3 regions of the Ensifer sp. Root1252 genome follow, and region 2 is predicted to be linked to each of the others. Evidence: predicted binding sites of a transcription regulator. Region 2 holds the regulator's gene; each other region holds the start of a gene.
What was found. Region 2 encodes LexA, which represses DNA repair genes until DNA is damaged. Its sites were predicted from a motif close to TGTTCNNNNTGTGTTCNG; they were not measured.

Region 1: the regulator LexA is predicted to act here: its motif matches at 8,748-8,765, upstream of ruvC (crossover junction endodeoxyribonuclease RuvC).
Region 3: the regulator LexA is predicted to act here: its motif matches at 3,658-3,675, upstream of ASD02_RS27050 (DNA polymerase IV).

Annotation. Positions count from the first base shown of each region.
Region 1 is NZ_LMDT01000045.1:121,726-132,123, reverse strand. Features, by position in the region: gene ASD02_RS31005 (efflux RND transporter periplasmic adaptor subunit) at 1-1,148, shown strand, start outside; gene ASD02_RS31000 (multidrug efflux RND transporter permease subunit) at 1,145-4,324, shown strand; gene ASD02_RS30995 (MBL fold metallo-hydrolase) at 4,619-5,455, shown strand; gene ASD02_RS30990 (DUF6636 domain-containing protein) at 5,472-5,969, shown strand; gene ASD02_RS30985 (YebC/PmpR family DNA-binding transcriptional regulator) at 6,056-6,802, shown strand; gene ASD02_RS30980 (HAD hydrolase-like protein) at 6,995-7,630, shown strand; gene ASD02_RS30975 (LLM class flavin-dependent oxidoreductase) at 7,635-8,636, opposite strand; gene ruvC (crossover junction endodeoxyribonuclease RuvC) at 8,809-9,321, shown strand; gene ruvA (Holliday junction branch migration protein RuvA) at 9,394-10,011, shown strand; gene ruvB (Holliday junction branch migration DNA helicase RuvB) at 10,099-10,398, shown strand, end outside.
Region 2 is NZ_LMDT01000006.1:6,561-16,958, reverse strand. Features, by position in the region: gene ASD02_RS08125 (hypothetical protein) at 1-173, shown strand, start outside; gene ASD02_RS08120 (thermonuclease family protein) at 415-1,116, shown strand; tRNA gene ASD02_RS08110 (tRNA-Cys) at 1,787-1,860, shown strand; gene ASD02_RS08105 (GFA family protein) at 2,162-2,593, opposite strand; gene ASD02_RS39160 (hypothetical protein) at 3,029-3,175, shown strand; gene ASD02_RS08100 (hypothetical protein) at 3,819-4,151, shown strand; gene lexA (transcriptional repressor LexA) at 4,371-5,087, opposite strand; gene ASD02_RS08090 (hypothetical protein) at 5,268-5,507, shown strand; gene ASD02_RS08085 (hypothetical protein) at 5,566-5,853, opposite strand; gene ASD02_RS39155 (hypothetical protein) at 6,351-6,494, opposite strand; gene ASD02_RS08080 (DUF4242 domain-containing protein) at 6,672-6,962, opposite strand; tRNA gene ASD02_RS08075 (tRNA-Ser) at 7,636-7,725, opposite strand; gene ASD02_RS08070 (septal ring lytic transglycosylase RlpA family protein) at 8,002-9,033, shown strand; gene ASD02_RS08065 (D-alanyl-D-alanine carboxypeptidase family protein) at 9,094-10,254, shown strand; gene tmk (dTMP kinase) at 10,335-10,398, shown strand, end outside.
Region 3 is NZ_LMDT01000034.1:45,862-56,259, forward strand. Features, by position in the region: gene rpmG (50S ribosomal protein L33) at 1-143, shown strand, start outside; gene ASD02_RS27030 (PleD family two-component system response regulator) at 687-2,054, opposite strand; gene ASD02_RS27035 (response regulator) at 2,072-2,443, opposite strand; gene ASD02_RS27040 (DUF3572 domain-containing protein) at 2,600-2,872, shown strand; gene ASD02_RS27045 (hypothetical protein) at 2,875-3,516, shown strand; gene ASD02_RS27050 (DNA polymerase IV) at 3,679-4,971, shown strand; gene ASD02_RS27055 (L,D-transpeptidase family protein) at 5,155-6,387, shown strand; gene dnaE (DNA polymerase III subunit alpha) at 6,488-9,985, opposite strand; gene ASD02_RS39050 (hypothetical protein) at 9,911-10,372, shown strand.

The DNA.
Region 1 (10,398 bases), on a different contig from region 2:
CAAGATGGCATTTGCCGATGATTTTCGGCGTTTCGATTTCCCTTTTCTCTGCAGCCAACGTCGTCGCGCAGGATGCGCAGCTTCCCACCGTCACTGCCGCCAAGCCGGTCGTTCGCGATGTGATCGACAGCGACGAGTTCATCGGTCGCTTCGAGGCAGTCGATGAAGTTTCCGTCCGCGCCCGCGTCGGGGGCTATCTCGACGAGGTCAACTTCACCGACGGTGCCCTGGTGAAGAAGGGCGACAAGCTCTTCGTCATTGACCAACGCCCCTATCGCACCGCGCTGTCGCAGGCGGAGGCGACGCTCGAGTCGACGCGTTCGTCTCTCGCCTTTGCCGAGACACAGTTCAAGCGCACGGAATCCCTGACTGGAACCGGCACGCTCTCCGTCTCGACGCTCGATGACCACCGCCGGGAATTGCTTTCGGCGCAAGCCGCCGTGCGCGGAGCGGAAGCCGCGGCCGAGCGCGCCAAGCTCGATCTCGACTATACGACGATCATCGCACCGCTGACCGGCCGCGTCGATCGCCGCCTGATCTCGACCGGCAACCTCGTTCAAGCGGACCAGACCGTGCTGACGACGATCGTTTCGCTCGATCCGATCGACTTCTATTTCGACGTCGATGAGCGTCGCCTGCTTTCCTATGCGCGTGTTGCTCGCGAACGCGGCAGCGCACTTCAGGAGGGCGGCGGCGCGCTCGATGTCATGGTCACCATCGCTGATTCCAACGAGGCGCCGTTCAAGGGCAAGCTCGATTTCGCCGAGAACCGGCTGGACCAGGCAAGCGGCACGATGCGGGTGCGTGCGCGCTTCGACAATCCCAACTACGTGCTACAGCCGGGTCTCTTCGGTCGCGCCGAACTCGAGGGCTCGAACACCTACAAGGCTGTGCTCATTCCCGATGAAGCGATCGGCGCCGACCAGAACGAACGCATCGTTTATGAGGTGCGCGAAGACGGCACCGTTGCGACCAAGCCGGTGCGGCTCGGTCCGAAGCTTCATGGCTATCGTGTCATCCGCAGCGGTATGACCGGCGACGAAACCATCGTGGTCAACGGCCTGATGCGGGCACGTCCGGGCACGAAGGTGAAGCCCGAGATCGTTGAACTGCCTCCTGAAGCTCAAGCGACGGGGAGCGCTCAATGAGGTTTGCCCATTTCTTCGTAGACCGGCCGATCTTCGCATCGGTGCTTTCGATCGTGTTGCTGATCGTCGGCAGCATCGCCTACTTCCAGCTGCCTGTGGCGCAGTATCCGGAAATCGCACCGCCGACCATCGTCGTTCGCGCGGCCTATCCGGGCGCCGATGCCGAAACCATCGCCAACACGGTGGCGACGCCGCTGGAACAGGAAATCAACGGCGTCGAGAACATGCTCTACATGTCCTCCTATTCGACCGCCGACGGTTCGATGGCGCTGACCATCACCTTCAAGCTTGGAACGGACCTCGATCAGGCCCAGGTTCTGGTGCAGAACCGCGTGTCCATCGCCGAACCGCGCCTGCCCGAAGATGTCCGGCGCATCGGCATCACTACGGCGAAAAGTTCACCCGACCTGATGATGGTCGTGCATCTGCTGTCGCCGAACGAACGTTACGACCAGCTCTACGTCTCGAACTATGCCCGCACCCGCATCCGCGACCTGCTGGTCCGTCTCGACGGCGTCGGTGACGTCATCCTGTTCGGCGAGCGTGAATATGCGCTGCGCGTCTGGCTCGATCCGGAAAAGCTCTCGGCCTACGGAATGACGGCAGGCGACGTCGTGCAGGCGTTGCGCGAGCAGAACGTGCAGGTCTCGGGCGGTTCGATCGGCGCGCCGCCGACACCGGGCGACAGCGCGTTCCAATATACTGTTACCACCGACGGCCGCTTCAGCGATGCCCGCCAGTTCCGCTACGTCATCGTCAAGGCGACGGAGAGCGGACGGCTGGTGCAGCTGCAGGACGTGGCGCGCATCGAACTCGGCGCCCGCGAATACGTCAACAACAGCTATCTGGACGGCAGCCCGGCCGTGGCGCTCGGCATCTTCTCGCGGCCGGGTACCAACGCGCTCGACGCGGCCGACGCGATCCAGAAGGTGATGACGGACGTTTCGAAGGACTTTCCGGAGGGCCTCGAATACCGGATCGTCTACAACCCGACCGAGTTCATCTCCGAATCGATCAACGAGGTCTACAAGACGATCGGCGAAGCCGCCATTCTGGTGGCGCTCGTGGTTCTCATCTTCCTGCAATCCTGGCGCACAGCGATCATCCCGATCGTGGCGATCCCGGTGTCGCTGGTCGGCACCTTCGCTTTCCTCTACGCCTTCGGCTTCTCGCTCAATATGCTGACATTGTTCGGCCTGGTGCTGGCGATCGGCATCGTCGTCGACGATGCCATCGTCGTGGTCGAGAACGTCGAACGAAACCTGGCGCGCGGCATGACCCCGCGCGAGGCGTCGCACGTGACCATGGACGAAGTGGGGGCAGCGGTCATCGCGATCTCGCTGGTGCTGACCGCCGTCTTCATTCCGACGGCCTTCATCCCCGGTATTGCCGGCCAGTTCTATCTGCAGTTCGCCGTCACGATATCAGTGGCGACGGTGATTTCCGCCTTCAATTCGCTGACGCTGTCGCCGGCGCTCGCGGCAATCCTGTTGAAACCGCACGAGAACAATCACCACGAAAGCGGCAACCCGCTCACCCGGTTTGGTCGGTCGCTGGCAAACGGCTTCAACAACGGTTTCGACCGCATGGCTGAAGGCTACGCCTGGATCGTGCGCAAGCTGATTTCGACAAAAACGGCGCTCGCTGCGGCGCTCATCGTCTTCGTCGGCCTGCTTGGCGCCACCTGGTACATGGCGCAGATCGTGCCGAGCGGCTTCGTACCGACCATGGACCAGGGTTATGCCATCGTCGTCATCCAGCTTCCCGACGGCGCGTCGCTCGATCGGACCGATGCGGTGGTCAAGCGCGCTTCGAAGATCATCCAGGAAGTGCCCGGCGTGAAAAACGCCGTCGCCTTCGCCGGTTTCAACGGCGCGACCTTCACCAATGCGTCCAATGCCGGTGTCATCTTCGCGTCCTTCGAGAGCTTCGAGGAGCGGCTCAAGCACGGCGAGAGCGCCAACCAGATCATCGGCCAACTCTATGGCAGCCTGCAAAGTATCCAGGAGGCCTTCATCATCGCCGTTCCCCCGCCGTCGGTGCGTGGCATCGGCAACTCCGGCGGCTTCAAAATGCAGATTGTCGACCGGCAGAGTGCCGACATGCGCCGCGTGCTGGGGCTGGCCTACCAGATGATGGGTGCTGCCAACCAGACCGAGGGGCTGACCGGCGTCTTCACGACGTTCTCGGCGTCGAGCCCGCAATACTTCCTGGCGATCGATCGCGACAAGGCGAGGACCTTGAACGTGCCAATCCCGAACATCTTCGAGGCACTGTCGATCAATCTCGGCACATCCTATGTCAACGACTTCAATGCCTTTGGCCGCGTCTATCAGGTGCGGGCACAGGCCGACCAGCAGTACCGTCTGGAGCGCGACGACATCCTGGCGCTGAAGGTCCGCTCTGCCACCGGCGCACTGGTGCCCATGGGCACACTGGTCGAGATTCGCGACACTGCGGGTCCCGCCTTGGTGCAGCGATACAATATGTATGTCTCGGTACCGTTGCAGGGCAACCCGGCGCCGGGTGTCTCGACCGGCACGAGCCTCGACAAGATGGAGGCGCTTGCGGCCCAGATGCTGCCACAAGGCACATCGTTCGAGTGGACGGAACTCGCCTTCCAGGAGCGCCAGACGGGCAACACCGCGGTCTTCATCTTCGCGCTGTCGGTCGTCTTTGTGTTCCTGGCGCTGGCAGCGCAGTATGAAAGCTGGGTCCTGCCGCTGGCGATCATCCTGATCGTGCCGCTCGGTGTGCTCTCGGCACTCATCGGCGTTTTCCTACGGGGGCTCGACAACAACGTGCTGACCCAGATCGGGTTGATCGTGCTGATCGGGCTTGCTGCGAAGAACGCGATCCTGATTGTCGAGTTCGCCCGCCAGGGCGAGGATGAGGGGAAAACACCGATCGAAGCGGCGGTCGAGGCCAGCCAGTTGCGTCTGCGGCCGATCCTGATGACTGCCTTCGCCTTCATCCTCGGCGTCGTGCCGCTGATGATCGCCACGGGACCCGGTGCCGAAATGCGCCAGTCGCTCGGAACGGCGGTGTTCTCCGGCATGCTCGGCGTGACCTTCCTTGGCCTGTTCCTGACGCCGGTCTTCTACGTTACGCTGCGCTCGTTCCGCCGGCGCAAGCCGGTTGCGGCGAGCGAGCCGATGGCGACGCCGGCCGAGTAACACGAGCGCTGTTGCTTGTGATCCAACGCCCCGGTGGCAGCGCCGGGGCGTTTTGCTGTGAACAGGACGCGCGCCGCTGTTCGCAATGCCAGCACAATGACGCAAACGTGAGTGCTTGATGCAGCTTTGTCGCTGGACGTTACGGCGCGCTTGAACAATCCTCCTTTCGCCCGTGACGGCAGCGTTTCTCGAACTGACGCGTTCACTGCCGATACTGTCAACGGCCGCATGACCTGTACCCAAGTCTGACGTGCTTGAGCACAGGTCATGCGCGCGCGGTGTGAAAGGTGATGGATGATGCTCCGCTACCTTGCCTACACTTTTGCCGCGATCTGGCTTCTGCATGCCTTCTGGCCGTCGGCCGCGCATGCACAGGCAGCGCCCGCACAAGTGAGCCAATGCCAGGCGATCGCCGAGGCGTTGCCGCAGGCCACTTTCGCCAGTTTCACACCGGCCGCCGCAACGAAGGGGCAGATGGTCGCTGGCGAAGTGACGATCACCTATCTCGGCCACTCGACCTTTTTGATCGAGACACCGGGCGGTGTTTCGATCGCCACGGACTATAATGGCTGGTTCCGTCCGTCGGCGCCGCCGACCGTGGTGACGATGAACAAGGCGCATTCCAGCCACTACACTTTGACGCCGGATCCGGCGATCCGCACGGTGCTGCATGGTTGGGGTGAAGACGGCGAGCCGGCGCGACACGACCTCGTCGTCGGCGATGCCTATATCCGCAATGTCACCACGGACATCCGCTCCGGCGCCATGACGATGGAGCATGATGGCAATTCCATCTTCATCTTCGAGGTGGCGGGTCTGTGCATTGGCCATCTCGGCCATCTGCACCACGAGCTCGATGACAGCCACTACCGGCAGATCGGCAGGCTCGACGTGCTGATGGTACCGGTCGATGGCGGGCTGACGATGGGGGCCGAAAGCATGAGTCGCGTCGTTTCGCGGCTGCGCGCGGCGCTGATCTTGCCGATGCATCGACGCGGTCCCCCGATCGACGCCTTCCTCGACATGTTCGGCGACGATTTCGACAAGAGCTTCGCGACTGGAGCGAGCGTCAAAGTCTCGCTGCGTTCCTTGCCAAGCAAACCGCTGATTTATATCCTCCAGGGAGTCTGAACATCGGGATTGCCCAATGAGAATGTTTGCAGCCGGCGTCGTTGCGTTTCTGTCCTTTTCAACAATGGTTTTGGCAACGGCAGCTCTGGCCGGAGGCGCACCTGCACCGCGCATGCCGCCTCCCGACACCCAGCACCCGCAAGCTGTTCCCCAGGCGACTGTCGCGCCCGTTGCCGAGCAGGAAGAGTTCGTGATGCCATCGGGCAATATCGGCTGCATCTACACGCCCGCGGGCGGCACGCCGACCTATCAGCCTGCCGACGGCGGGCCGGAACTTTCCTGCGATATCATCGCGCCGCGTTACGTCAGGGCAACGCTCGGACGGGCCGGCGCGGCAACGATCAATCGCGAGGTCGGAGATCCGAGCTGCTGTTCGGCCGGGCCGATCCTCGAATATGGGGTGACATGGCAGGGCGGGCCCTTTTCCTGCATCTCGGAACGAACGGGCCTTTCCTGCCGCCGCGACGACGGCCATGCCTTCGTTCTCAGTCGCGGGCGCATCTCCGCCAACTGAAAAGAAACGCCCCCTGCTGGACGGAAAGCGGCAATAAAACTATAAGGCGCCCCATTCCATTCAAATTCATGCATGCAGAGGGTGCCATGGCTGGCCATTCACAGTTCAAGAACATCATGCACCGCAAGGGCCGTCAGGATGCGGTGCGCTCGAAAATGTTTTCCAAGCTCGCGCGCGAAATCACGGTTGCGGCGAAGACCGGCATGCCCGATCCGTCGATGAACGCGCGCCTGCGTCTGGCGATCCAGAACGCCAAGGCGCAATCGATGCCGAAGGACAACATCGAACGGGCGATCAAGAAGGCCTCCGGCGGCGACGCGGAGAACTACGAAGAAGTCCGTTACGAAGGTTATGGCCCGGGCGGCGTCGCTGTTATCGTCGAGGCGTTGACCGACAACCGCAACCGAACCGCCTCCAACGTCCGCTCGACCTTCACCAAGGCGGGTGGCGCGCTTGGTGAAACCGGTTCGGTTTCCTTCTCCTTCGACCGTGTCGGCGAGATCACCTACAAGCTTTCGGTCGGCGACGCCGACAAGGTGATGGAAGCGGCGATCGAAGCCGGTGCCGACGACGTGACCACCGACGAGGACGGCCACACGATCATCTGCGGTTTCGAAGCGATCGGCGAAGTCTCCAAGGCTCTGGAAGACACGCTCGGCGAAGCCGAGACCGTCAATGCGATCTGGAAAGCCCAGAACACCGTGCCTGTTGACGAGGAGAAGGCGCAGTCGCTGATGAAGCTCATCGACATTCTTGAAGACGACGACGACGTGCAGAACGTCTATTCGAACTTCGAAGTGTCCGATGAGGTCATGGCGAAGCTTTCGGCCTGATCCGATTTTTTCAGGCCTACTGCATGTCTCCTTAAGTCCCATCCGATTTAGGGACAAAAACATGCAGCAATTCAAAGTGCTACAGCGACCCTTGCGCGTCCAATCGGACGCACCGCGCTGTAGACGTCTTGATCTACCCGTGTCCTAAAGGGCACGGGTTTTTCTTTGGGCGTCACCGATGGGATGTGACCGATGGCGTATGAGTTCGCGATCTTCGACTTCGACGGTACACTCGCCGATACGGCGGAGCTGTTCATGGCGGCGAGCAACCTTGCTGCCGCGCGCTTCGGGTTTCGCCAGCTCACGGTCGAGGAGTTCAAGGGGCTGCGCGCCATGGGCAGTCGCGAGATCATCGCGCATCTCGGCGTACCGATGTGGAAACTGCCGCAGATCGCCACTTTCATGCGGCAGGAAATGGCCGCCCAGGCTCGGGCCATCCAGCTTTTCCCCGGCGTTTCGGGCATGCTGACGGCGCTGAAGTCGGCTGGCATCGGCATCGCGGTCGTCAGTTCGAATGGCGAAGCGGCCGTTCGCAAGGCGCTAGGCGAGACCGCTGGCGCTATCGACCTGTTCGAATGCGGCGCCACGCTGTTCGGCAAGGCGCAGCATTTCAAGAGGGTCGTCAAGTTTGCTGGTATCGATCCTTCGCGGATGCTTGCGATCGGCGACGAGGCTCGCGACATCGAGGCAGCCCGCAAAGTACGCATTGCGGCGGGCGCCGTCGGCTGGGGTTACGCCGATCCCGCGTTTCTGAAATCGCTCGGGCCGGATCGTTTCTTCGATCGCATCGACGAGATCCTGCCGGCCTTTCGGGGCGCGAACGGCTGATCAGTCAGGCCGCCTTGGCAAGCTCCTGCTGCGCTTCGGCGAAAAGCCGAAGCGACTTGAGCCGGGCATCCATGTCGAAGATCGGCATGGAGATGATCAGTTCGTCGGCCTTGGTCTGGTCGAGGAACGTTTCGATCTTTCTGCGGATCGTCTCCGGCCCGCCGACGATGGCATAGGACATCGCATGATCGACAAAGATCTTCTCGTCCGAACTCCATAGCCCGTCCATGGATGCGACCGGTGCCGGGAACCGGCCGCGGGCGTTGCGCCGCAGGGCGACAAAGGATTGCTGCATCGACGTGAAGAGGTAGTTCGCCTCCTCGTCGGTGGCAGCTGCCACGCCCATGACGCCGACCATCACGTGCGGCTTGTCCAGCGTCTCCGAGGGCGTGAAGCGCTCGCGATAGATCTCGAGCGCCGACAGCAGCATGTCGGGCGCGAAATGCGAGGCAAAGGCAAAGGGCAAACCGAGCATGCCGGCGAGATGGGCGCTGTAGTGGCTCGATCCGAGCAGCCAGATCGGCACATTGGTGTCGGAACCCGGAACCGCGATGACCTTCTGATCCTCGGCGATGGGGCCGAGCAGTGCCTGCAGTTCGACGACGTCATTGGGGAAGTTGTTGGCGCTCGCCTCCATATTGCGGCGGAGCGCCTGGGCGGTGCGCATGTCGGTGCCCGGCGCCCGCCCAAGCCCGAGATCGATCCGGCCGGGATAAAGGGCGGCAAGTGTGCCGAACTGCTCGGCAATCACCAGCGGCGAATGGTTCGGCAACATGATACCGCCGGAGCCGACGCGGATCGTCTTCGTTCCCGCTGCGACATGGGAGATGACAATCGAGGTCGCAGCGCTGGCAATGCCCTTCATGCCGTGGTGTTCGGCCAGCCAGAACCGCTTGTAGCCGTTTTCTTCGGCCGCCTGCGCCAAGAGCCGCGAGTTTTCGAGCGATTGGGCGACGCTGCCGCCTTCGGTGATCGGGGAGAGATCGAGGACGGAGAAAGACGCCATGAGCAAGGCCCTTTATTGAGCGAAATTGATTGAATGGCTATGTAAGGTCAAAATTCCTCAATCCAAGGGTAGTGCTCGAGATTTCCGGCAGCCGCGTTTGCCTTATGTGGATGTTTTTGTTTTGTTCACTTTTTGCTGGCAGCGTCCGGACACGCAGCATAGGGTGAAATTCATGCAGACCACGATTCGCATCATCGGCATCGATCCGGGCCTCCGCCGTACCGGCTGGGGTATCATCGAAACGCTTGGCAATTCGCTGCGGTTCGTTGCCTCCGGCACCGTGACCTCGGATGGCGACATGGATCTCGCTTCGCGGCTCTGCCAGCTGCATGATGGCCTGGCGGAAGTCGTGCACAGCTATCAGCCGGACGAGGCTGCGGTGGAGCAGACCTTCGTCAACAAGGATGCAACGGCGACGCTGAAGCTCGGGCAGGCGCGCGGCATCGCCATGCTGGTGCCGGCGCGCGCGGGCTTGAGGGTTGCCGAATACGCGCCGAACGCGGTCAAGAAGGCCGTCATCGGTGTCGGTCACGGTGAAAAGCAGCAGATCCACATGATGCTGAAGGTTCTGATGCCGAAGGCCGAGTTCAAGGGCAACGATGCTGCCGACGCGCTCGCGATCGCCATTTGCCACGCGCACAACCGCCTGTCGGTGACCAGCCGGCTTGCGGCCCTGATGGGGTAGTTGCGCTGCTGCCGTTAATTTCCGATGGTCGGTCCGATCATCCCGCAATCCATCCATGAGAGACGACGCCACATGATCGGCAAATTGAAGGGTACTATCGACGAAATCGGCGAGGATCATGTCGTTCTCGACGTGCATGGCGTCGGCTATGTCGCCCATTGTTCGGCGCGCACATTGTCGAAGCTGGGTTCGGCGGGGGAGGCGGCGGTGCTGTTTATCGAGACCTATGTGCGCGAGGACCAGTTGAAGCTGTTCGGCTTCCTGACGGCGCTGGAGCGTGAGTGGTTCCGGCTGTTGCAGAGCGTCCAGGGGGTGGGCTCCAAGGTTGCGCTCGCCCTCTTGTCGACGCTGACGCCGGGCGAGCTTGCAAACGCGATTGCGCTGCAGGACAAGACCTCGGTATCGCGGGCGCCGGGCGTCGGCCCGAAGGTGGCGGTGCGCATCGTCACCGAATTGAAGAACAAGGCGCCGGCGTTTGCCGGCGAAATGTCCGGCACGATCGGCCTCAAGCAGGAGCTTGGCGAGGGTGTTGCCTCGGCGCCGGTTTCAGACGCGGTGTCGGCGTTGACCAACCTCGGCTATTCCCGCGACCAGGCTGCAAATGCGGTTGCCGCGGCGCTGAAGAACGGCGGCGAGGATGCCGACAGTGCCAAGCTGATCCGGCTGGGTCTCAAGGAACTGGCGCGATGAATCCTTGCGTTGTCGTGCCGGCCGATGCAAAACGGGCATTCTCTTTGACACCACGCGCAAGCATGCCCGATCGATTGGAACGGATGGATGACTGAAGCCGCACGTCTGATAACGCCGGAAAAGCGCGGCGAAGATCTCGATGCGACCATGCGTCCGCAGTCGCTGGACGAATTCACCGGCCAGGCGGAAGCCCGCGCCAACCTGAAGATCTTCATCGAGGCGGCGAAGAACCGCGGCGAAGCGCTCGATCACGTGCTGTTCGTCGGGCCGCCCGGTCTGGGCAAGACGACGCTGGCGCAGATCATGGCCAAGGAACTGGGCGTCAACTTCCGCTCGACCTCCGGGCCTGTTATCGCCAAGGCGGGCGATCTGGCAGCGCTTCTGACC
Region 2 (10,398 bases):
TGCTGATATTCGGCGGCTTTCTCGGCTTTCTGCCCGTGCTCGGATTCTGGATGGTGCCCTTGGGCTTACTCATCCTCTCGCACGATATTCCTTCAGTACGCCGCCGCCGCCGAAGGTTCGCAGTCTGGTGGGCGCGCCGACGCAACGGGACGGGGTCTTCGAAGGAACGATGATTCTTTCGCGAGGGCGATCCTCGCTTCGACAGGGCGCCACAAGCTCACGCTACACGGAAGCCGAGCCTATTCGGCTCCTTCGTCGGCGACGATGTGGCGGCGGCTCCAATCGAATAAAAGTCATGGACCGCCGCGTCCTCCCGACCGACTTGTGCGCAAACTCCCGCATTCGGGCTGTCGTTGAAAACCATTCGGCAACGGATCGGCAGCATAATGCCGCCCGGATTAAGGATGGGGCGGAATGGCTAAGACCACGACAAGCCGCGGGCGTCGCCGCGGCAGCCGGACAAAGAAAAAGGGCGGAATGCTGCCCTGGTATCTCGCCGCGGTGCTGACAGTCGGCGGCGTTGTTGCGTACGACCACCGTGGACAGTTGCGGGATCTGCCGGGCGTTTCGGATGTGTTCGCATCGGCGCCCAAGTCGACATCCACATCCAGGTCGGACGATCGGCCGAAGGCGCAGGCCCGTGTCGCCATGCCCTCGGCTACGCACAAGACGAAGCCTGTCGACGGACCGATACCCGCAGTCAATGTCGGGTTGGCCGCACCGACACCCGTCGAGCGCCCGATCGCGCAGCCCACGGCCGTCGAGCCCCAGGCGAATCAGTTCTATTTCTGCGGTACCCGCAACGACAATTGCGTCGTCGACGGCGGAACATTCCGCTACCAGGGCGAGGAGATCCGTGTCGCCGACGTCGATGCACCGCGAATCAAGCAGGCGAGTTGCGATAGCGAACGTGCCCGCGGCTTCTACGCCAAGCAGCGATTGCGCGAGTTGCTGAACGCCGGCGAGTTCAGGCTGATCGAGGCCATCGGCAGGAGCGACGACAAGAACAGCGAAAAGCTGCGCGTGGTGATGCGCGACGGCCGCTCTCTCGGCGCCGTGCTCGTATCGGAGGGCTTGGTTCGGCCCTGGAAGGGACAGCCCAAGCCCTGGTGTTAGACGGTGCTCGGCGTCATCAGAGAGAATGATGAGGGCCGGAAGCGTGTAGCCGTCTAAGTTATCCACCGAGCGCGATATCAATACCGATTATCAACCCCAGAGCCGATAGTGCCAGAAAGAACACAACAAGAGAGCTTGCTAGAAGCAGCTTGATGGGATTGGCTCGGAAATCTGCCTTAAGGTTCGGGAAAATTGGCGACATGTCCAATCGGCCGGTCACCGCGAGCTGGAATAGACGCCAGATTGCGACCGCAATGCACATTCCACAGAAAACTACCGTCAGTATGAGCTTGGGTAGATGATCAACTCTGGATTCAACGTCCAATTCCCTGAAGAATCTTGGTGCAAGGTAGCTTTACCGTGAAACGGTGTACAAGGTAGCAGCGCCCCGCGACGTCGGAAGAAGGGTTGGACGGAAGATTCGGGCCGTCTGTCGAAATGGTAAATCCATCCAATTGCCTCGTGTCGGACGCTGCCGTATAGCGCCCGCCGCCTGTCGTCGAAGGGGTTCGCGGCGATCCGTTATGGGGCCGGATCGGTAAGCCTGTGGAAGAGTTGGAGAAAGATGGAATTTCAGAAATGCCTGAGGACGTTTTTCAGAAATCCCCTCTTGCGCTCTTTCTATATTCATTCTAAACGCTCGCCACGACTTGATAATCTCAGTCGATGAGGCCTCGTGGCGGAGTGGTGACGCAGAGGACTGCAAATCCTTGTACCCCGGTTCAATTCCGGGCGAGGCCTCCAAAGCCACTCCTAAGTAGTTGAATTAGTTTCGCTATTTGGACTGCAGGATTTCATCTGCTGCCACACATTCCTCTTGGTGTGGCAATTGGTTCCCGTTATCTCCCTCTTCGACGTTCGATCCAAGCAGCAGATTGCCGATTCCATCCCCATTGCTTCTGGCAACACTCTGCCTCGTCAAGCGCGCCCGTTCGCGTTCCGCGAGTAGATCTTCGACGTCTTGGCGGCGCAACGAACGCCCCCCTCATTCAGGGTGCAGCAGTTTGAACGGCTGCGGCCGGCGTCCTGCCAGCCGCGCCTGTCGTCACTCCGCCGGGATAAACTTGAGCGTTCCTGCGAGCCTTGGGCCGGTCGATCCCTTCGTGTCCATCGGGTGGTTGATGCCGTCGTTCACCGGTAGCTCCTCGAAATCGAATGGGCTTATGCCTTCAAGGCACGCGGCGTTGACGCCGTAGAAATCCGGGTTCGCGCGCGGCTTGTGGAATGTGTAGATGCCGCACTTCGAGCAGAAGTAATGCTCTGCAGCCTTCGTGTTGAACTGATATTTGGTGAGTGCCTCGCCGCCGGAGAGAACCGTGACCCCGTCCTTGGCGGCAGAGACGGCAACCGCGCCCTTCAACTGGCAATAGGAGCAAGTGCAACGGCGGGCGGTGCGGAGGCCGCTCTTCAGTTTCACATTGAAGCGAACCGTTCCGCAGTGGCAGGCTCCGTCAAGGTTCTGAACATCGAGATTCATCCAATCATCCATCTGATTTTGAAGCGCATTTGATGAGCTTTCTTATGAGGTGGGTTGCTTGTGCTCAAGCGCATTCGGGGGCAGTCTCAATCCAGAGGACCGCACTCCCGTTGAGGCCGTTCGTTGTAGGGCCATCAGCCGATTGGGCTCAGGCGCGGGGTACGAGGCGTCTCGTCGCGCATCGGGCACATATTCAGACCAAGTGCCCGATACGTGCGCCAGCACGCTTTCGTGCTCCACGTCGGGGACGTTCCGCGGCCCGAGCCGATGCGTCGCAAGAGCGCTCGGCCAACGGATCGTGCGGAGAAAAAGCCTACGGCCGTTCGCATCCGTCCTGCATCATCCGCGCGAGGAGCGAACAGTCCGCGTCGCACCGTTGCCTTTCTTGGGTACGAACCTAGTTACCCATACCGTACCCAAGCGAGGAATTGCTGAATGAACCGTAATGGGCTCTATCTGATCATTGCCATGCTCGCCGTCGCCGTCATTGGTCTCGGCGCCTATGTCTACCGCGAGGAAACAAAACCGACCGGCGTAGAGATCAAGATTGGCCAGGACGGGGTTTCCGTTCAGGAGAATTGAGCGCCATCGGCCACACGCTCAACAGGTTTGGCAGCGGCGAATGCCGCTGGCGGTCGACGCCCCACGCGAGGTTCAAGGCGAACGCAGATCCGAAGGCGGTCGAAATACCGGCCATCGGTGGCGTAAGCGGCCGCGTGCTCGTTGCGAGCGTCAACGAAAGTGTGACGTAGATAGGGCGGGCGAGCGCGTGATTCAGCCCCTCGCACGATGAAAGCAACAAGTCACCCAGCGCCTGCGCGATTGGCTAAAGCGGTTCTCCGTCAATAGCAGCCCGATTGTCGAAAGTGAAACGCTGTGCGTGCCTGCGCAAAGGACATGCTGCCGGCACGCAGGTACGGTTTTCGGGGGGCAAGGAACATGGGCCAATGCGGCGCGTCCAACACGCGCAGCGAGGCTGCCCGCCTCGCAGCCAACCACTGTTTTCAAAGCGCAATTCGACCGGGCTGCGCTTGCCCGCCAGTTTGCGAACGTCCGCAGTCGCCAACGACATGGCCTTGCGAGGACGCGCCCCGAAATGGTGATTCGGTCACTATTGTCAGTGCTGAAAATATTGTCTCTAGACAGAACTGGGAATGAATATCCCAACAGCGCGACCCGTATAGGTAGTGTCAAACAAAGCCAACAATGGAGGAAAAGACATAAAATGAAATATAAGATCGCCCTGACTGCTCTTGCCATTCTTGCCGTAACGACGGCCACCGCAAGCGCTGAGGATCTCGTCTTTCAGCTTAAGAACAAGACGAATGCCGTTTTGACGAACTTCTACACATCGCCGGTCGGTGTTGATCAGTGGGAAGACGACGTCTTCGGGCGGCAGGTGCTTAATCCGGGCGAAAGCATGGAAATTACCATCGCCGACGGACGTGATGTCTGCAAATACGACATGCGCTTTGAATTCGAAGAAGGTTCCGGTCTCGACACGACTGAAGACAAGCAGGATCTCTGCGAGTTGGGCGAGTACTCGATTCACGAGTAAAATCCGTCGAGCGTGAAAAACACTCGATCCGAAAATCTCCGTCTCGCTACCCTATGTGGCGAGACGTTGAAGTAAGAGAGCGGCTGGCCGGCATGAAGGCGGCTAGAGCGTTTCCGGTTTAAACGGAGTCACTAGGCGCTCTATCTATTTGTTTTTACGCATTTCCTGGCGGAAAGCCGCTCCGCACTTTTCCTCGAATTGCGCTGGCGTGAGACGGGCTTAGTGGTAGCGGCGGATCAAGCCGACGAGCTTGCCCTGAATCTTGACCCGGTCAGGCCCGAAGATGCGCGTCTCATAGGCCGGGTTGGCGGCCTCTAGAGCAATTGAAGCGCCCTTGCGCCGGAAGCGTTTCAACGTTGCTTCCTCGTCATCGACTAGTGCCACGATGATATCGCCGGGATTGGCCGTGGTGGCATTGCGGATGATCACCGTATCGCCATCGAAAATGCCGGCCTCGATCATCGAATCACCCTTCACTTCAAGGGCGTAGTGCTCGCCGCTGCCGATCATATCGAGCGGCACGGTAATGTCGTGGGTGTTGTTCTGTATCGCCGAGATCGGCACGCCGGCGGCAATGCGGCCCATCACTGGAACCGACACGGAGCTGTTGTCGGCAACCGGCAGCGTTTTCGCCGCGGGGGCAGGGGCGGGCGGTTTGCCAAGGCTACCCTCGATGACGCTCGGCGAAAACCCGCGACGGGGCTGCGCGCTCGCAGCATAGGCTTCCGGCAGTTTGATGACTTCGAGCGCTCGGGCGCGGTTGGGAAGCCGGCGTATGAAGCCGCGTTCCTCGAGCGCTGTGATCAGCCGGTGAATGCCCGACTTGGATGCCAGGTCGAGTGCATCCTTCATCTCGTCGAAGGACGGCGGTACACCGGACTCCTTCATTCGTTCATGGATGAAAAGAAGCAATTCCTGTTGCTTGCGGGTCAGCATGGCAAGTCGCTCCAGAGGCGTGAAACAAATCAAGAACAGACACTATCTGTTCCATATGTGTTCCGCAAGTGCCTAAAATTCTGTGAATGTTGGTTCAATCAAGCGCAGATTGACCAACTCGTCGCTGCACGCGCCGCGCGAGGCTGATATGCCTCCTTCCGTTTATGGAATGAGGGTTTAATGACGAAGCTGATTCAAATCTTGCTGACCATCGTTGTCGCCGCGACCGCGATCCTTGGGTTTCGCTGGTATCAATACGTGGATAACAAGCAGAGCCCGTTTGACGAAGTTGGTATCGCGTTGAATGCGGCGATGCCCGGGCCGCTCAATCAATGGGGTTGTGACCGGCTGAAGCTGACATTTGGCAACGGACACCCGCCGCACGGTTGCGCCGCGGCCGATGGGACGCAGTGGAAATAGCCTGCCATCAAGGGATCAGCAGAAATATCGATGGGCGATCTGCTAGAGGAGGCCTGAATCAGGCCGGCTGCGTCGCGGAGCAGGCGTCCTCGAATTCCTTGACGGTTTCCGCGGAGTTGTCCTCCGGCAGCACAGCGTCGGCCGCTTCGGTCGCGACCGGCGTGTCGCCTTGATAGACGAAGGACTGGATGTAGTAGGCGATCGTTCCCTTCCAAACGTTCCGGCCGTCTATCTGCTGGCAGGGCACGGCCGTTTCGAAGTCGGCTTGCAGGTCGTCGACCGTGGCAGCGCTGAGGGCGATGTTAGGCGATGCGATAATCGAGGCGATAAGCAAGGCTGCAAGCACGGTGAACGTCCACTAGATCAGAGGTGGCGGCGATGGTTTGGTTAACGATGTGAACCGTGCTTTCGTTCCGAAGTCCAGCAAGCATGCCGGGCACTGTGCCGTGTTCAACAGTTCTTTGCGAAAGGCGAGCACTGGTGCTCAAGCTGTGGCAATGAAGGCACAAAGATTGGCGTGAGGTGCGTTGGCGTTTTCGATTTTCCGGCGCCCGCCTCAAAGCGTGGCGCTGGCAGCTGATCAACAATACCCGCCGCAAATGCTTCCGATGATGTTGGACGCCGTAATGGAGTGCGAGTGGCCAGCGGCATCCGCCTGTAGCGATCTTCGCATCTCCAGCCAAATACATACGACGTTCAAACGCGCTACGAAACCGGCATCTGACCGCGGGTGCTCGACCAGTCGCGCCGGGATGTCGCGGAGACGTTGCGCACCCCAGTTCGACTGGCCACTGACGGATATCTCTCTCGTGTCGTTAGTTCGAGAGGTTAAAGCCGACCGTCTTACTTCTTGTCTTTCTTGCCCAGGGAGAAACTGCTGCCGGCCAGCTTCACCTGTGAGCCTTCCGTCACAACGGCGGCTTTGACAGTCTTGTCCTTCTTTGGCTTTCTAACCTCGCGGTTACTTCGCACTTGACCTTTTGCCATGATCGTCTCCTTGGAAGGTGTGCCGGGGAACCCTGCATGGGCGCCGAATGCCGGCAAACCAGCCTGCATTGATACCGCCGTAAGTCAATGACGGTGCCGGTGGATCACTGTTTTGCCGGCGTTGCGTCGCGCATTCGTGCCCGGTGTCCGGGCACTGCGATGATAACGTCGCTTCGGTCACTTACCGTTGCGCCCCTGGGATGCTGTCGCAGGCCCTATGACGGCAGCAACTTCGGTTATCTTGTTCGCCGGAAATCCGGCGCGTTCCGAATGTTCGCGAATGACGTCGGCGCTTGATGCCTCGTGGACGCAGTAAATCTTGTCGCCGGCGACATAACTGGTGATCCATGTATATGGTACGCCAAGATCGGCGACGACAGCATTGGATTTTGCCGATAATGCGCAAAGGTCGTCCTGGTTGAGCTTGTCGGCCCCTGGGACGTCGCGTTCAATGATGTAGGTGGGCATCGTTCAGTTCCTCGGTTGTTGGAGGACTGAATATCAAGAATATCTAATATAATTGAAGTCAATACTTTCCACCGGTGATGCGGCGATTCACGACGATTTCCCTGGAAGTATAGGATCAAGCAGCGGAAGGGGCTCCACCGGGACTGGCGTCCGATCAAACGATGGGCGCCTGTATCGCCCCGCGATCACAATATCTCGCGGCCAATAGCTCTATGCGACTGAAATCGCGCGGCCGGGGATGGGAGCGCGCGATGCGCTCCGTCCGACACGCGTATACTAGCGCAAGTTAGTAGCTGAGCCGGAAACCGCCGGGACTCGCCGCAGACGGATCGGGTACAGGTGTTGGACCTTGCCACTGCGCATAGGTCGTGTTGCTGCCGCCGGTGCTTGCGCATCCGGCAAGCGCAAGAAGCGCGAGAAAAGCGGCTGTCGTCAAATATTTAAGAGGCATGGTTTTCTCTAGTTCTGGGAGATCGCCCAGGGCTCGATGGGCCGGAATCAGACTTTCCCTCAAATTATCTGGGATGGCAAGCGGGTCGAGCCACCGCCTTGCAAGCGCCGTCAATGCTGCGGCTATGATCGGGGAATACTCGCAAAACTTGTATGTGTTCGCCGCCAAAGCATTCACTTGGCGACCGAGCGCAATAATGGGTGGCGAAAAATGAGACAGCCATGGCGGAGGAGGTGGGATTCGAACCCACGGTGCGCTTTCACGCACGCCGGTTTTCAAGACCGGTGCCTTAAACCGCTCGGCCACTCCTCCGGGCAGGGCGTTATTGCGCGAAGCCTTGCTGCTTTGCAAGATTTAACATGCGTGGGCGGAAAGATTTTCTTGGCGCATCCGCTGCCCATTTTGTCCGGGTAACCATTCGTAAACCATAACTGGAGATTTCGAGCCGTCAGCCATTCGTCGGTTCGCAATTTTGCCTTGTTGCTGTCATGATTAATCGACTGTTCCGTTTCGGGACGCCGAGATTTCCGCTGGGGGCACGAGTGGAAGGTTTCGAGTACGGCTTATTCGAATGATGTTGTGGGACAGATGACATCCAGTAAAAATGCGGCATATCTGATCAAGGGACTGCGCCTTGCGGCGGTCCCTGTGCTTTGCGCAACGCTTGCGGCTTGCGGATCGACGTCCAGTATCAAGAAGAGCAAGTCGAGAAGCAAAGAATACTTTGCTGAGTCCGTTTATGGCGTGAAGGCGAGCCCCCGTGTCGCTACCGGCAAGAATATTCCGAAGGGCGGCGGCCGCTTTCAGGTCGGCAAAGCCTATCAGGTCAAGGGCAAGTGGTACCAGCCGAAGGAAGATTTCGGTTACAACAAGACCGGTGTCGCGTCCTGGTACGGCTCGGCCTTTCATGGTCGCCTGACGGCCAATGGCGAAGTCTACGACAAGCTTCATCTGTCCGCCGCGCATCCGACCTTTCCGCTGCCGAGCTATGCGCGTGTCACCAACACCGAAAACGGCACTTCCGTCATCGTTCGTGTGAACGATCGCGGTCCCTATGAATATGGCCGCATCATCGACGTTTCGTCGAAGACAGCCGATTTGCTCGATATCAAGCAGAAGGGCAGTGCCAAGGTTCGGGTGCAATATGTCGGCCGCGCACCGCTTGAAGGCAACGACATGCCCTATCTCATGGCGTCCTATGTCACGAAGGGCGACCGCAGTCCGGGCGTCATGCCGGAGGGCCAGATCGCAACCGGCGTGATGGTCGCCTCGAATGAGCCGATGCGCAACCAGTTGGGAACGCTGGTCATTCCGCCGAAATCGTCCCTTGATACCGCCGGTACGGTAACGGCGTTGGCTGCACCTGTCCCGCAATTTGCAGCACCGCCGTCGCTGAGCGAGTTCGTCATGCTTCCGGAAATCGGGCCGATCCCGCGCGAGCGACCGGAATACATTCCGATGCCTGACGGCAACATGGCCTATGCGGCCGCCTATGTGGAAGTGCGGGTAAGCGATGCGGAATCGCCGTTTGAAGCGATCATGGTCGAGACCAATCCGCTTACGCCTGAATCCATCGTTGCCCATGCGAAGCGCCAAGGCAGAACCGGTTCGCTCAGGTAACCTGGGGCGTTGTACCATTCTGATGACGCTGCTATGCCCAATGGGAAACCGGAGTTTCCCATGCGCTTGATGATGCTTACGGTCACGTTCGGCCTTGCGGCGTTGCTCGCGAGTGCGGCAGCGGCTCAGACGCCGCCGGTGGCGTTTGACACCAAGGCAAAGCAGATCCTGCTGGTGGATGCCGAAACCGGCACCGTTCTGTTTTCCCGCGCCGAGAACGAACCGGTTCCGCCCGCCTCTCTTGCCAAGTTGATGACGATGGAAGTGGTGGCCGAGGCCATCGCCAAGGGTGAGCTTTCGGCCGAAACGGCCTTCGACGTTTCCGAACACGCGTGGCGCACGGGCGGCGCCCCATCCGGCACTTCGACGATGTTTGCTGCGCTGAAGTCGCGCATTCGCGTGGCCGATCTGTTGCAAGGGGTGGCCGTTCAGCTTGCCAATGATGCCTGCATCATCCTCGGAGAGGGGATGGCCGGTAGCGAAACCGCCTTTGCCGAAAAGATGACGGCCCGCGCTCGCGAACTCGGCATGCCTATCGCCACGTTCGGTAACGCCACAGGTCTGCCGGATCCCCAGAACCGGATCACTATGACCGAACTGGTGACGCTGACCCGTCATCTGCACGAGGCGCACCCCGATCTCTATCGGCTCTACGCCCAGCCTGAGTTCGAGTGGAACAAGATCCTTCAGCGCAACAAGAACCCGTTGATCGCGGCCAAACTCGGGGTCGATGGTGTCGCCACGGGTTTTGCCGAAGGCTACGGTTTTTCGCTGGCCGCATCGATGCCGCGTGGCGACCGGCGTGTCTATCTCGCGATGGGCGGGCTCGATACCGATAAGGAGCGTACGGAGGAAAGCCGCAAGGTGCTTGACTGGGCGATGACGGCGTTCGAAAAGCGGCGAATTTTTGCTGATGGCGAGGCGATCGGCGAGGCCAGTATCTACGGCGGTGCGGCCTCCCATGTCGCGCTTGTCGCTGGTGGGCCGGTTGATGTGCTGCTGCCGGTCAACAACCCGGAACGCCTGACGGCCCGTGTCGTCTACAAATGGCCGTTGCGCGCTCCCGTGGAAGCCGGCGCCGAGGTCGGTGTCGTCCGACTGTGGAACGGCGAAAAGCTGCTACGCGAGGTTCCGGTCAAGACGGCGGGAGCAGTGGGCCAAGGGACACTGGCGAGCCGCGCGCTCGACGCTCTGCAGGAACTCTTCTTCTTCTGGCTGTAACAAAACCGGTTCTGGCGGTTTCATCGGGTGGGCCAATCGGCTAAACAGAGCCAAATCGCATGCCGATATAGGAAAGCATTGTGCCGCTGGCAAAAGGTCTGTTTGTAACATTCGAGGGCGGGGAAGGGGCCGGCAAATCGACCC
Region 3 (10,398 bases), on a different contig from region 2:
TCAAGTTGCTGTCGACAGCCGACACGGGTTTCTTCTACGTCACGACCAAGAACAGCCGTACGATGACGGACAAGATGACCAAGACCAAGTATGATCCGGTCGCCAGAAAGCACGTCGAGTTCAAGGAAACCAAGATCAAGTAAGATCTGACGTTTCGTGGGATCAAGGGGCGCCAACCGCAAGGTTTGGCGCCCCTTTCCGTTGGTGCGCCAAGAAGCGGCCGCCGACTGTTCGGAGGCCGTCCCGCCTGCGTGTGCGCACAGGCAAGAATCAAAAAGCGCTGTCCCTTCCGGAACAGCGCTTTGAATGGGGGTCGGCTGGCTACTGACCGCGGCACGAGGATTCCGCAGGTGTCAAAAGCCAACCGACCGACCCCACGACCCAGGAGATGCGGCGGACCTGAGCATCATGGGGTAACCGAAGCTGATGGAAGCTATGCCCCCGCATTTATCAGCATCACCTGAAAATAGAAAAAAATCAATGAATTCTTAATGCGCGAAGCGGTGTCGCTCGGCGCATGGTTAATTCCGTATCACATCGGCACATGTAAATGCTTGCGCGCCGCCGCTACCAAACCCCTCGGTAGCATCGTTGCGGCGGAGAATACAACTTTAAAGGCATATCGCAAGAGGGATCCGGAATTTCATCAAGCCACCAGCAGGTGGTGACAGGCTCGGTTCTTTCCGTCAGGCTGCAGCCGCCACCACTCTGTTGCGACCCTCGTTCTTCGCCTGGTAGAGCGCCATATCTGCGCGCTTCAGCAAAGCTTCTGTCGTGTCGCCTTCCAGTTTCAGGCCGGCAATGCCCATGGACGCGGTGATGACCAGCGCGCCGTCCGCATGCGGTATCGAGAATGGCTGACTCTCGATGATATGCCGCAACCGCTCGGCAACGGCGGCCGCCATCTCCGGCGGTGTGTCGGGCATGACCACGACGAACTCTTCGCCGCCAAAGCGGCAGGCCAGATCGGCGCCGCGGACGGTGGAGCGGATGCGGTTGGCAAATTCGCGCAACACCTCATCACCAACATCGTGACCATAGGTGTCGTTGACCTGCTTGAACCGATCGATGTCGGTCATGCAGATCGACAACGGGCGACCGCGTGCTCCCGCACGATCGAGCAGCAGCTTCAGATGATTGTCGAGATAGCGGCGGTTGTGCAGCCCTGTCAGGCCATCGGTGACCGCCAGCTCGATCGTCTGCTGCACGCTCTTTCTCAGCATGTCGTTGCAATGCTTGCGCCTGATCTGGGTCAACGAGCGGGCAACAAGCTCATTGGGATCAACCGGCCGGATGATGTAGTCGGTAATACCGAGATCGAGCGCACGCACGATCATCTCGTCATTGCCCTGCTCCGTGATCAGCAGGATCGGAATGAAACGTGTGCGCTCCAGCGATCGCAACTGCGAGCACAATCGCAAGGGATCGTAATCGTCGAAGTTGGCGTTGACGATGACGAGGTCGAAATTGTTCTCGGCCGCCTCGAACAGCGCCGCCTGCGGGTCGGAGATAACAGAGACATCGGCAATCGGCTTGAGCGTGCGCTGCAGCCGCTCCTGAGAGGAGCCGCGGCCATCGACCAGGAGGATATTGCCCGGCTCGTCCGGACGGTCCTGACGGGCCAGTTCCTGCAGGCCGATAGTCTGCGCCGTCTGGGCCCGCAGCCGCAATTCGTCGCTGACGTTCTTCAGGCGGACGAGGCTCTTCACCCGCGACATCAACTGAAGATCGTTGACCGGCTTCGTCAAGAAATCGTCGGCGCCGGCCTTTAACCCGCGAACCCGATCGGACGGCTGGTCGAGTGCCGTCACCATGACGACGGGAATATGTGCTGTGCGTGCATTGGCCTTCAGACGTTCGCAGACCTCGAAGCCGTCGATGCCGGGCATCATGATGTCGAGAAGCACCAGGTCGACCGGTGTCGTCTCGCAGAGCGTCAGCGCCGTATGGCCATCACCCGCCGTCAGCACATCGAAATACTCAGCGAGCAGACGCGCTTCGAGAAGCTTAACGTTGGCAGGCACGTCATCGACAACAAGAATGCGCGCAGTCATATCAATTTTCCCGCCAGTTAGGCATCGCCAAGGTAGGTCTTGATCGTCTCAATAAACTTTGGCACAGAAATCGGTTTTGAAACATAGGCTTCGCATCCGCCCTGACGGATACGTTCCTCGTCGCCCTTCATGGCGAAGGCAGTCACGGCGATCACCGGGATGACGTGCAACTCATCGTCTTCCTTCAACCACTTCGTGACTTCGAGCCCGGAGACCTCCGGCAGCTGAATGTCCATCAAAATCAGATCGGGGCGATACTTCCGCGCCAGCTCGAGCGCCTCCATACCGTTGCGCGTCTGGATCGTCGCGTAGCCGGAAGCCTCAATCAGGTCTCGGAAGAGCTTCATGTTCAGCTCGTTATCCTCAACAATCATTACCTGTTTGGGCATGTCGATCCCTTGCTGTCCGTCGTCTTCTTGCAAGTCTTCTCAAGACATCTAAGTTGCAGAACCAACGACTCGACCCATTTCCTCAAGTTCACCGATAAACCTATTTGGTTGAAAAATAGGTAATTCCGGGCGTAAAAACAGTAGGAGGCCAAGACATTGAAGAGCGCCGACGAAATCGCCATCGACATTCTCTCCTGGCTTGCCGGCGAGCCGGACCTGCTGTCCCGATTTCTGGCGCTGACCGGCACGGACCCGTCCTCCCTGCGCAACGCGATCGGCGAGCCGGGCTGCATGGGTGGGCTCATCGCCTTTCTTATGGACCACGAACCAACGTTGATCGCTTTCTGCGATGCAACAGGGACAGCCCCGCAGGATGTCGTGCGTGCGCATGAGAAGCTTTCCGGCGCCGCCGATCTGCAGGACAGCTGAGCTTGAGCAACACCGTCTTCGAAGATGAAATCCGCCTTAGCAACCGCCCGCTTGTTATCAGCGACATCGATGAAGTCGTGCTCGAATTCCTGGATCCATTCCGGTCCTTTCTCGAAAGCCGCGACCACGTCCTCTTGCCGCGCTCCTTCCGGCTGACCGGCAACATCATCCATCGCGCAACGGAGCGGGCAGCGAGCGAGGCTGACGTCAAGGACATGCTCGATGCCTTCTACGCCACGCAGGATCGCTGGCAGACGCCGACTGCCGGCGTTGTCGAGACTCTCCGTGAATTGTCCAAGCAGGCTGACATCGTCTTCCTGACGGCCATGCCACCGCGCCATGCGGCCGCGCGTCGTGCTCTGCTCGACCGGCTCGATCTTCCCTATCCACTGCTCGCATCCGAGGAACCCAAAGGGCCGATCGTTCAGCGCCTGCATGCCGGACGGGCGCTTCCCGTTGTTTTCATCGACGATATCGCGCGCAACCTGCAATCGGTGCAGGAGCACGCGCCATCCTGCCTGCTGATCAATCTGATGGCGAACGCCGAGTTTCGGGCGCTCGCGCCTCAACCGGCGGACTGCGTTCACATTGCTAGCGACTGGGTCGACGCTGCGAATGCCATTCGCGCGCATTTCCAGCGATAGCGGCACCCGGACCAGCAGATCGAGACCTGCAAGACGACGCGCAAAATCCGACCAGCGGCTTGGCGTCGGCAACCTGACATGCAAGGCAATTTCCAACGCGGCCTCCCTTGAGACTCGTTAGCGTAGAGCGTAAAGTCCCAATGTTCAACATTTGTTCCAGATATGCTCGACAGTGGTTCTCAAACTCCAGGCTTCTGCCGTGACTGCCTCAGGGAACAGACCGCGACGGCGCGACGCTGCCTTGCCTGCGGCAGCCCCCGTCTGTTGCGTCATGCCGAGCTCTACGACCTGACTCTAGCCCATATCGACTGTGATGCGTTTTACGCCTCCGTCGAGAAGCGGGACAATCCGGAGCTTGCCGACAAGCCAGTGATTATCGGCGGCGGCAAGCGCGGCGTCGTCTCGACGGCTTGTTACATCGCCCGCATTCACGGCGTGCGCTCGGCAATGCCGATGTTTAAGGCGCTTGCGGCCTGCCCGCAGGCGGTCGTGATCAAGCCCGACATGGAAAAATACGTTCGCGTCGGCCGCGAGGTCCGCACGTTGATGCAGGAGCTGACACCGCTGGTGCAGCCGCTCTCCATCGATGAGGCCTTCCTGGAGCTCAGCGGCACCCAACGGCTGCACCACGATCCCCCCGCGCGCACCCTCGCCCGCTTTGCCCGCCGTGTCGAACAGGAGATCGGCATTACCGTCTCCGTCGGCCTTTCCTACTGCAAGTTCCTCGCCAAGGTTGCCTCCGATCTGCAGAAGCCTCGCGGCTTCTCGGTAATCGGCCAGGCCGAGGCGCTCGAATTCCTGAGAGAAAGGCCGGTGACCTTGATCTGGGGCGTCGGCAAGGCGTTCGCCGCCACGCTGGAGCGCGATGGCATTCGCACGATCGGTCAGCTTCAGACGATGGAGGAAGCCGACCTCATGCGCCGCTACGGCACCATGGGCCAGAGGCTCTACCGCCTGTCGCGCGGCCTCGACGAAAGAACGGTCGAGATCGACGGCGAGGCGAAAAGCGTATCGTCAGAGACGACATTCAACGACGATCTCGCCCGCTACGACGATCTCGTCACGCATCTGCGTCGGCTGAGCGAACAGGTCGCCCACCGCCTGCGTAAATCCGAACTCGCCGGCCAGACCGTCGTTTTGAAGCTGAAGACTGCCGACTTCAAGACCAGGACTCGCAACCGCCGCCTCGACAGTCCGACGCGGCTCGCAGACCGTATCTTCCGCACCGGGCTGCAGCTTCTGGAGAAGGAAGTTGACGGCACGAAGTACCGGCTGATCGGCATCGGAGTCAGCGATCTTTCCAGCCCCGATCTCGCAGATCCCCCCGATCTGGTCGATCCAGCCGCAACCCGTCGTGCCGCCGCCGAGGACGCCATCAACAAGCTGCGCGACAAGTTCGGCAAGGCCAGCGTCGAAACCGGCTACACCTTTGGCAGCCGCAAGCGCGATCACTAGTGCGTTATCGGCGGCGGCTTGACGTATCCTGCAAGGATAAAAACATGCAGCAATTCAAAGTGCTACAGCGACCTTTGCGCGTCTAATAAGACGCGCGGCGCTGTAGGTCGATCGGGACAAATTCTTTAAAGATTTCAGCGTAAGCTTGTCGGCCAGTTTACGTGTTGGGATGAGTGTATGGTATTGCGTTTCGCTCTCACGGCCAGCGTCGTCGTCTTCTTGTTTTCGCCTGCGGTCGGCTTTGCCGGCAGCAACGCACCGCTGCAGATCATCGTTTCGAAGAACCAGCAATCCCTCGTCGTCTATGACGGCGACGCGGTGATCGCAACGTCGGCAGTCTCTACCGGCAAGGCCGGCCATTCCACACCGACGGGCATCTTCTCGATCCTTGAAAAACGCCGTCACCACAAATCCAACATCTATTCGAATGCGCCGATGCCCTTCATGCAGCGACTGACCTGGTCAGGCATTGCGCTGCATGGCTCCAATCACGTGCCGGCCTATCCGGCTTCGCACGGTTGCGTGCGCCTGCCGAGCAAGTTTGCCGCCAGCCTCTTCAAGATGACGTCGCGCGGCGTGCATGTCCTGATAACCGATCGGCAGGTCAGCCCCACCGAAGTGTCGAGCGCCGTGCTCTTCCAGCGCAACCCGGCGCCCGGCGAGAACCCCGCACCGCTGTCGGATGTGCCCCTCCGCCCGGCGATCAGCCAGACCGAGACCATGCCGGTCGAAGTGGCGATGACCGAGGCATCGACCGCCAACTCAGTCATCAAAGCAGAAGACCGCGAGCCGATCCGCATGCTGATCACCCGACGCGGCGAGCGCGATATCAAGCGTGCAGTCCAGTCGGCGCTGAACCAACTCGGCTATGTCGCCGGCGTGCCGGACGGCCACATCGGCCCGGACACGACCGCCGCCATCAACGCGTTCCAGACTGCCGAGGGATCGACCGTCGATGGCAAGCTGACGCCGGAGCTGACTGAGGCGATCTTCAGGAAAGCGGGCCGCGACGTTCCCCCCAACGGGGTGATCCTTGTCCGCCAGGGTTTCAAGCCGATTTTCGAGGCAGGCGTCACGATCGACAAGCCGGAGCAGGCGCTCGGCACGCATTTCCTGCAATTTCAAGAGATTGACGAGGGAAAGAGCGAAGGCAAGTGGTACGGCGTACCGCTCGAAAACCATCTGCCGTCATCGGTGAAGAAGCGCCTCGGGATCGCCGCCGACGCCGACGCATCAGCCTTCAATGCCGTCCAGCGCACGCTCGGGCGCCTGACGGTCTCCGACGACGTCCGCGAACGGATCGGCGGCCTGCTTGCAGACGGTTCGTCGCTGTCGATTTCGGACATGGAGAGCGGGCTCGAAACCGGCGACGGGACCGATTTCATCACAATCACCCGCGCATCCCCGCGGGGCTGATGCCCTGCGCAGTCGATCCGATACTCAAAAGCTGCGCTGCAGCCGCGCCTGACGTTCCGTATCTTTATACGCCGCCGGCTCAAGCAATCATGCAGCGCGGTCAGACGAGTTCAACGTCGACCACACCCGGAGCCGAGCGAAGTGCTGCGGCAATCTCCGGCGAAATCCTGAACTTCTCGTTGAGTTCGACCTCGATCTCGCGCTGGCCGTTATCCTTGATGACGATGAAGGAAACGAGACCCTCGCCTCTCGCATTCAAATGGGCGGCGATCGACTTCAGTGGTCCTGAATCGCGCACATAAACGCGCAGCGCCTTCTGCATCTGCAGCGATTCTTCCTCGAGCGAGCGCAGGGTCTGGATGCGAAGGCCGATGCCTTCCGGCCGCTCCTCCGCCTGAACCGTCATCACCAGCGATTTGCCGGGCTCAAGCAGGTCGCGATACTGGTGCAGCATTTCCGAAAACAGCACGGCCTCGAACTGACCGGACGAATCCGAGAAAGCGATGATGCCCATCTTGTTGCCGGTTCGGGTCTTGCGCTCCTGTCTGGAGGTAACGGTGCCGGCGAGACGTCCCGCCGTTGCGCCCTTCTTCACCGCTCCGGCGAAATCGCCGAAGGTCTGGACGCGCATCTTGGCGAGCAGCGGGTTGTAGGTGTCGAGCGGATGGGCCGAGAGATAGAAGCCCAGCACCTGAAACTCGCGGTGCAGCTTTTCTGAGGCGAGCCACGGCGTGTAGGTGGGAAGCGAGATCCGTTCCGGTCCGGTCGCGGCCCCCGCACCGAACATATCGCTCTGTCCGCTCGTCTTGTTTTCCTGCGCGCGCTGGGCAAAGCCGAGGATGCGATCGAGACCGCCGACCAGCTCGGCACGGTCGTAACCGAAGCAATCGAAGGCGCCGGCCGCGATCAGGCTTTCGAACACACGCCGGTTGAGCAGCTTCGGGTCGATCCTCAGGCAGAAATCCTCAAGGCTCGCAAACTCGCGGTCGCCGCGAACGGCAACGATATGCTCGACTGCCGATTCGCCGACACCCTTGATGGCGGCCAATGAGTAGTAGATGCGCTTGTCGCCGGTCTGGAAATGCCGGAAGGAGGACTGGACCGACGGCGCAATCACCTGGATGCCGAGGCGCCCGGCATCCTGACGGAAGTCGTTGACCTTCTCCGTGTTGGCCATATCGAGCGTCATCGACGCCGCCAGGAACTCGACCGGATAGTGCGCCTTCATATAGGCCGTCTGATAGGAGACGATGGCGTAGGCGGCAGCGTGCGACTTGTTGAAGCCGTAGTTGGCGAACTTGGCGAGAAGATCGAAGATCAGATCGGCCTGCGGCTTCGATACCTCGTTCTTGACCGCGCCGTCGACGAAACGGGCGCGCTGCTTGTCCATTTCCTCCTTGATCTTCTTGCCCATGGCGCGACGCAGAAGGTCGGCTTCGCCGAGCGAATAGCCCGACAGGACCTGGGCGATCTGCATCACCTGCTCCTGGTAGACGATAACGCCCTGCGTTTCCTTGAGCAGATGGTCGATCTTCGGATGGATCGATTCGATCTCTTCTTCGCCGTGCTTGCGGGCGTTGTAGACCGGGATATTCTCCATCGGGCCCGGACGATAAAGCGCCACCAGCGCAATAATGTCCTCGATGCAGTCTGGCCGCATACCGATCAGCGCCTTGCGCATGCCGGCACTTTCCACCTGGAACACGCCGACCGTCTCGCCGCGCGACAGCATCTCGTAGGTCTTCTCGTCGTCGAGCGGAATGCTGGCGAGATCGACCTCGATGCCGCGCAGCTTGACGAAGTCGACGGCGACCTTCAGCACGGTCAGCGTTTTCAGGCCGAGGAAGTCGAATTTTACCAGGCCGGCCTGCTCGACCCATTTCATGTTGAACTGCGTCACCGGCATATCGGAACGCGGATCGCGATACATCGGCACGAGCTTTGACAGCGGCCGGTCGCCGATCACGATACCGGCTGCGTGGGTCGAGGCATGGCGATAGAGACCCTCGATCTTCTGCGCGATGTCGAGAAGACGGGCGACGACGGGTTCCTTTTCCGCCTCTTCCTGCAGGCGCGGTTCTTCCTCGATCGCCTTTGACAGCGGCGTCGGGTTGGCCGGATTGTTGGGCACGAGCTTGCAGATCTTGTCGACCTGGCCATAGGGCATCTCGAGCACGCGGCCGACGTCGCGCAGCGCCGCGCGCGCCTGAAGCGAACCGAAGGTGATGATCTGGGCCACCTGCTCGCGGCCGTATTTCGCCTGGACGTAGCGAATGACTTCTTCGCGCCGGTCCTGACAGAAGTCGATGTCGAAGTCGGGCATCGATACGCGTTCCGGATTGAGGAAGCGTTCGAACAGCAGTGAGAACCGCATCGGGTCGACATCGGTGATCGTCAGCGCATAGGCGACGAGCGAGCCCGCGCCCGAACCGCGTCCCGGGCCGACGGGGATGTCCTGCTGCTTGGCCCATTTGATGAAGTCGGCAACGATCAGGAAGTAGCCGGGGAACTTCATGCGCTCGATGACGCTGAGTTCGAACGCCAACCGCTCGCGGTACTCTTCCTCTGTATAGCCGGGCGCCATGCCGAGCTTGCGCAACCGATCGTCGAGCCCCTCTTCCGCCTGCCGGCGCAACTCGCTGGACTCGGCACGCTCGGCCTCCTCCGGATCGTCCGAGGCGCCGGTGAAGCGTGGCAGGATCGGCCCGCGCGTCTTCAGCATGAACGAGCAGCGCCGCGCGATCTCGATGGTATTTTCGAGCGCCTCGGGCAGGTCGGCAAAAAGTGCCGCCATTTCCTTCCGGCTCTTGAGATAATGATCCGGCGTCAACCGGAACCGACTGTCGTCGGAAACCATGGCGTTGTGAGCGACCGCCATCAGCGCGTCGTGCGCGTCATAGTCGGATGGCGAGGGAAAGAACGCCTCGTTGGTCGCAACCAGAGGCACATCGAACTTGTACGCCAGATCGATCATCCGGCTTTCATGTCGGCGGTCAAAGTTTCCGTGCCGTTGCAGCTCGATATAGAGCCGATCGCCGAAGAGATCCTTTAGGGCTTCCAGGCGTGCCTCGGCCAAGGCCGTCGAGCCGGATTTCACCGCCATGTCGATCGGGCCGCCGCCTGCGCCCGAAAGGGCGATCAGCCCGTCGGTGCCGGCCTCCACGAGCCACGACCGCGTGATCCTCGTGACCTGGCTGCCTTCGCCGCCGAGATAGGCGCGGCTTACCAGATCGACCAGTCGTGTGTAGCCGTCGTCCGTCGCGGCGATCAGGACGATGGCCGGCAGCTTGGCGAGCTGCTGGGCATGGCTGCGACGTTCGCCGTCACCGTCGTCTTCCATGTCGATCGACAACTGACAGCCGGTCAGCGGCTGCAGGCCGTCTTCGGCCGCCTTCTGGGAAAATTCAAGGGCTGCGAAAAGATTGTTGGTGTCGGCGATACCGATCGCCGGCTGAGCATCGGCCACAGCCTTGCCGATCACCTTCTTCAAAGGCAGTGCGCCTTCGAGCAGCGAAAAAGCCGAGTGAACACGCAAATGCACGAACTGCGGATCCGCAGTCGTCTGATCGTTCCGTTCCCCGCTGCCGTGATCCGCCATCTCTACATCCTGATTCCTGTCAGGGTGTCAGGATATCCCGTTTATCACCCGCCATGTCCAGTTTTGCATCGTGGGCCGGCGTTCTTTTCAACGGTGCTGGTGTCGGGGGTGCTGTGCCGGGATAATATCGAGCGACCCCGCATCGGGGTCGCGCAGCATCTTGAGTATGCCCAGGGATCAAAGTCCGAGAGCGATGAAGGCAACGCTGGCGACAAACAGGCCCATCGATGTGAAGGCGGCGAGGTCACGAACAAAATCAGTCATAACATGGCTCCTTTTCCGTTATGTATCCACTTTGTTCTTTTTTTGTTCTCTCGTCAATCGCTGTTGAGCACACCGCCCGCTTTCCACCGCGCATGGTTAACCGCATCAACAAAGAGCGTTTGAGGTAATTAACCGAAACCTTGAGCGCT